2 regions of the Desulfosporosinus burensis genome follow, and region 1 is predicted to be linked to the other one. Evidence: riboswitches for the same ligand, from Rfam matches in the RefSeq annotation. Region 1 holds a riboswitch; the other holds the start of a gene.
What was found. A riboswitch is a leader RNA that binds a small molecule or an ion and turns the genes downstream of it on or off. The one in region 1 is predicted to bind lysine.
Positions count from the first base shown of each region.

Region 2: it holds a riboswitch for lysine, as region 1 does, so the genes downstream of both, dapA (4-hydroxy-tetrahydrodipicolinate synthase) here and lysA (diaminopimelate decarboxylase) in region 1, are expected to answer to the same signal.

Region 1 covers NZ_BAAHYN010000018.1:67,199-70,380, reverse strand. The annotation lists gene lysA (diaminopimelate decarboxylase) at 95-1,429, opposite strand; lysine riboswitch at 1,540-1,729, opposite strand; gene ACYQ3Q_RS24755 (acyl-CoA dehydratase activase) at 1,865-2,890, opposite strand; gene ACYQ3Q_RS24750 (acyl-CoA dehydratase activase-related protein) at 2,877-3,182, opposite strand, start outside.
Region 2 covers NZ_BAAHYN010000001.1:319,207-322,388, forward strand. The annotation lists gene dapA (4-hydroxy-tetrahydrodipicolinate synthase) at 660-1,535, opposite strand; lysine riboswitch at 1,797-1,971, opposite strand; gene sfsA (DNA/RNA nuclease SfsA) at 2,402-3,088, shown strand.

The DNA of each region.
Region 1 (3,182 bases):
TGTTTTCTAGACTCCAGCGATACCGTGCTTCTAAATTACAAAAAAAAGACCCGCAAGCGTCAAACAACGCACACGGGCCTTTTTTCTGGGCATATTACCGACTTGCCATCTGCAGATACTTCAAACTCTCTGGCAAACGATCATTTCGAAGTAAGTCTGAATAGGTTTCACGTTTGACAATCACATCTGCTTGACCGTTGTTTACCAGAACTACCTCAGGCCTTGGAAGGCGATTGTAATTCGAGGACATGGAATAGTTATAGGCACCCGTCGACGAAACCGCCAGTAGATCACTAGGCTGGACTTTTGGCAAATCAAGATCCCAAATCAGCATGTCCCCGGACTCGCAACATTTTCCAGTAATAGAAACAAGTTCAGCCGCCTCTTCATTCGCGCGATTGGCCAGAACCGCTTCGTATCGAGCTTGATAAAGAGAAGGTCTGGGGTTATCGGCCATACCTCCATCGACGGCAACATATTTCCGAATTCCAGGAATCTCTTTGCTGGATCCGATGGTGTAAATGGTTGTTCCAGCCGTTCCCACAATTGAACGACCTGGTTCAACAATAATTTTCGGACGAGGAAAACTCTGTTTTAAACAAGCTTCCTCTAGCGCATCCTGAACTGTTTTTGCATAATCTGCAATTTGAGCAGGATCATCCCCTGAGGCATAATAAATTCCAAAGCCTCCGCCAAGATTTAACTCTTGGAGAAGACAACCAGTACGCATGTGCATAGCTGCCATATACTCGATCATGACCTGAACTTCATGCCGAAAAGATTCTAATTCGAAAATCTGCGATCCGATATGGGCATGAAGCCCTTTAAGCACCAAGTTAGAAGAGGATAAAGCTAAATCTAAGGCTCGATTAGCTGTGCCGTCGGATAAGGTGAAACCAAATTTTGAATCGATCTGACCCGTCTGAATATATTCATGGGTATGAGCTTCGATCCCCGGTGTCACACGAAGAAGGATGTTGACTTGCTGGTTTAGTTCTCCAGCTAAATCATTGAGCACGCTCATCTCATAGAAGTTATCCACAACAATTCGTCCCACACCAGCTTTAATGGCCATTGTCAATTCTTCTCGAGATTTATTATTTCCGTGAAAATAAATGCGTCCAGCTGTGAAGTTGGCTTGCAGGGCTGTATAGAGTTCTCCTCCTGAGACAACATCCAACCCCAATCCTTCTTCCTCAATTATTCGACACATAGCTAAGGTGGAAAATGCTTTAGACGCATAAATGACCTCTGTATGATCTAAACCTTCAACAAACGAACTATAATACTGGCGACAAATATCCCGGATATGGGCTTCATCCATGACATATAAAGGCGTCCCAAATTGTTTGGCTAATTCTACTGTATCACAACCGCCAATTTCAAGATGCCCCTGTTCATTAATTAATTGTGTGCCGTGCAGCCTCATCTTCTTTTCCTCCCGTTTCTCAAATAAATTCTTACATCAATTAAAAATGGCAACAGAAGGAGGTCCTCTGTTGCCATACAAGATGCACGGAACAATGACCCTCTTCTCCTGTTGTGAGTAGTTCTCCACACGATGGCTTAGATCAAAAGCATCGTGTGACAGTCCTGCAGTTCTTCACTACAGACCCAGCACCAAAAAGCACGCCTTTTTGGGCTTCGGCGAATTTCCCTTTCCCATGAATTCATCAGTGTTCGCAACCTTCTTCATGGTACTCTTGTCATCCGCGCCTCTACCACACCCCCAAAGAGATGAGGTATTATGAATTTCTATCCATTAATTTTAACAGAAATTCCGACAAACATCAATATCTTCTTCAACTATTTATAAACTTAAAGATCTTGGGTAAGGCACTGCAAATTATCTCTAAGCAATTTTTCATGCTCCTCGTTGTTCCCTTTGCTGATCCATTAAACCAACGTCATTGCTAGCTTCGAGAGTAAGAGACCATTTACCGCATCGATCTCCCCACCTTGCTAAGCTCACTCCCTCTTGCATAATCTCAACAACCTCACAACGGTTTGCACATCCAGAACACTCAAAACTCTTGGCTTGAAATTGGGTATCAGCAAGCTGTAACCCGCGAAAGCCAGTCTGACTTTCTGGTCGACTTAGCGCTTTTTCTTGTGCTAGGAAGGCAGCACCTAAGGCGCCCATGACCCCATAATGTTCTGGTACAATAATTGATTGCCCTAATTCTTCTTCAAAGGCTTTACGTATTCCGGGGTTTGCGGCCACACCCCCTTGAAAGAAGATCGGTCCCTTGATGTCTTTATTTTTACCTACGTTATTCAGATAGTTCCTAACCATCGCCATACAGAGTCCCGCTAAAATATCTGGCAGCGAGTGCCCTAACTGTTGTTTATGAATCATATCAGATTCCGCAAAGACAGAGCAGCGCCCAGCAATCTGAACTGGGTTTTTTGATTGGAGGGCTAGAGGTCCAAACTCTTCAATGGGAATACCCAGCCTGGCCGCTTGCTGGTCGAGAAACGACCCTGTTCCTGCTGCACACACGGTATTCATGGCAAAATCAGAAACCACTCCATCTCGCAGGATAATGATTTTTGAGTCCTGACCGCCGATTTCAAGGATGGTTTGCACTTCAGGATTAACCCTTGAAGCTGCTACAGCATGAGCAGTAATTTCATTTTTTACGACGTCAGCACCTAGTAACGTTGCCGCTAGCTGACGCGCACTTCCTGTAGCCCCCACTCCAATGATTTCTGTAGAATTCAGTATTCGAGATCTCAAGAGTTTGATTCCCTCTTGGATCGTTTGCATAGGACGTCCTTGTGTTCTTAGATAAAGTGCCTCTTGCAAAGTATTGTCTGGTCGCAGCAAGACCATGTTAGTACTTACTGACCCAACGTCAACACCTAGAAAGAATTTATCTTCCCCCAACGCCTAACACTTCCTCTCTTGTTTGTTGAGTTCCTTGCAGCAGGAGCGGTCTTTCCAGAAGGTCAACAAACGCCTCCAAACGGGTTTGTATTCCTGCCTGACCCGTATGCTCATCAACAATTAGCGTCATAATAGGTATCTTATAAGCTTCTTGAACTTTAGGTAAAACACTTGCAGCCACTATTTCTGGCATGCAAGATAACGGAAAAACTTGAATGATTCCATCAAAGCCTTCCCGTGCAAATTTCACGGTAGCTCCAACTGTTTCTTGACCATGTCCTCCTACAAAATG
Region 2 (3,182 bases), on a different contig from region 1:
ACCCCATAAGACCTATTAGTATAGATAATTCAATACTCTTTTGACAAATCCTTTTAATATCACCCATATTAAAAAGCACCTGCCTTAATAATCCAGCAGATGCCCTTTAATATAAATGGATTATTCAACTTTACTTATTCATTCCAACCTCAACCGAAACCTTCTTGCCCTTTTCCCCTACCGAATAATCCTTGTGATATAGCAGTACACAGGTCTCCACGTGCTGCGTTCGAGGAAACTTATAACTCCAAAAACTCACATTGAAGTAACACCATCGTGCCCTGTCACGTTGAAAGAGCTATAAATTACTATGTAGGGTGAATTGATAGAATAATAAAGACCGGCTTATAGGCCACCTTGTCGCGAGAAACACCCCACGCCAAGCATACGTCTGTACACGATATTCGGCCCTAAGGCTGCTAAACGTGCCATAACGTCCCTCTACTTCAGTAAAATCTTCCCCTGCCACCCCATTTGCAAATAAGTATCTACAATCTCTACGTAAAAGGTTTTCAGTTGCAGCTAAAACCCCTATTTACCAACTTCGCATTACAGATAAACACTCACCTTTTACTCAAAAAGGTGAGTGTTTATTTATGGGTTGGGATAGACTTAACAAGGAAGTATATTGACTGGCATTAGTTGATGGATAAAGGGTATTAACCTTTAATTTGGCAGTATAAATCATCTAAAAAAGCTTTTTCTTTTTCGATAGCATCGACCAAAGGGAGTCTTACTCCGCCAGCCTTAATCCCGTGATACTTTAACAGGTATTTGATCGGTACAGGGTTTGTGGTAACGAAAATTCCCTTGAACATGGGAAGAAGCTTCAAATGCCATTTTAAAGCCGTTTGAGTATCCCCCGCAAACCACGCGTCGAGCATGCTTTTCATTTCGTCACCAATGACGTGTCCTGCCACGCTGATGATACCAGTGCAGCCCAAAGCCAGCATCGGCAAAGTTTGAGAGTCATCGCCGCTATAGATGGCAAAGTTCTCAGGCAGAATGCGTTTTAGTTCGCTGACCTGATCCATCATTCCGCACGCTTCCTTAAGCGCTGTTATGTTGGGGATTTCGCTGAGTCTGAGCACGGTTTCCGGGAGCATATTGACGGAAGATCTGCTCGGAATATTGTAAAGCATTAGGGGTAGCGGGGTCGCATCGGCTATTTTACGGAAATGCTGATATAAACCCTCTTGTGACGGTTTGTTATAATAGGGTACGACCGCCATCAGCCCGTCTACTCCGACTGCTGCAGCTTTTTTGGCTAACGCTACACTTGCCTCAGTCGTATTTGAGCCTATTCCTGCAATAACCATAGCCCGTGATCCAACGGTCTCTTTAACCACCTTGAATAATTCAATTTTTTCTTCAGTTGAAATTGTCGGAGACTCCCCAGTTGTCCCTGCGACGACAATACCATCATTCCCATGTTTAACCAAGTGTAAAGCTAAATGCTTTGCTTCTTCATAATCAACTTCTAAACACTCATTCATGGGTGTGACCATAGCAGTTAGAATTCTTCCAAATGACATATTCCCACTCCTTACCTTTTATTACTCTTAATATGTTTTTGCTTTATTCGAGCGTCTAACTTATCAGCTTAGGTTTTATCAGTATTCAGCCAGATTAGTTATATTTACGGACAACCCCCACCAACTACGATACGTTTGCCATGATAACCTCCATACTATAATTTTTGTTACAAAACATAAAAAACAAGGCGTAGATTAAACTAACGCCTTGTTTTAAACAAAATTAAATAATTAAAATAATTAATAATTAAATAATGCACACAAAACGATAGCTCTTCACCGAAAAACGGTGACAGTTCAAGGACTCTTAATCCGGGAACCAGGCATGGATTTAAGAGAAATCCACCCTTCGGAGCCATCCCCTTTCGCTAAGGATCAAAGGTTTCTCTCCAACCTCATCTTAGCTACTCTTGTTTGACCCACCTCTATCTTCTGTTATTCAACTAGTTTGATTATAGCGAAAATCAGCATGATGTGCAAATGTTTATTTGAATACTTTGGATTATATTTCCAATAGATCATTATCCTATTCAGTAGGATCAGCGATACACTAACTCCAAAAATAAAGACCAGCTTCTTGTAATTGTGGAATCTGATACAATATTATAAAGGTAATCCACCCTTTCTTAAAGGGATATTACTCAAATTACTCCTGATGAATCAGTCGTAAGTCAAGAAGAATACTAATACATTTATGAACGCTTGGATCACAAAGGTATGGGTTGGAATGAAGTAGCAACAAAAGTCCCTTCTTTGATACATAATCTTTCATCAACAACGGAAGTTAATAGCGGTATTCTCATTCTAGAAAAAATACAAGAATATCAGGGAAGGCCATGATTTAATAGATAAAGGGGGTGCAAGCATTGAAGTATACATCCGCTAAAGTTGCTAAATTTATAAGACGGCCTAATAGATTTATTGCTCATGTGATAGTTGACAATAAGGAAGAAATTGTTCATGTTAAAAATACGGGACGGTGCAGAGAGATACTACAGGAAGGAACTACGGTGATTTTGGAAGAAGCAAAAAGCTCGATGCGGAAGACAAAGTACTCAATTATAGCCGCATATAAAGGAGATGTCCTGATCAATATCGATTCACAAATCCCCAATATGGTTGTATATCATGGTATAAAGGATGGAAAAATCAAGGAAATTCGTTATGTTACAAAGCTGTCCAAAGAGATTGTTTACGGTAATTCAAGATTTGATTTGTACTTTGAAACTAAAGATCAGAGAGGGTTTATAGAAGTAAAAGGTGTAACTCTTGAAACCGATGGTATTGCCATGTTCCCAGATGCTCCTACTCAGAGGGGCTGCAAGCATATTTATGAAATGATCAAAGCTGTTGAAGAAGGGTATGCAGGTTTCATTTTCTTTCTCATTCAGATGAAGGGCATAAAATATTTTACACCCTATGAGTTAAGGGATCCGGGCTTTGCAAAGGCGCTGAAGCTTGCAATTGAAAAAGGAGTGACGGTCCTGGCCTATGATTCTATAGTCTATGAAGACGCGATAACCATAGGAACTCCGGTAGAAGTTCGTTATTAATAAAAAACAAATTGCCATTATCAGTTAAAGGAAGTGAAACATTAATAAAATGACAGTCTCTGCTCATATTTCCACTCCTTCAAATCGATTGTTA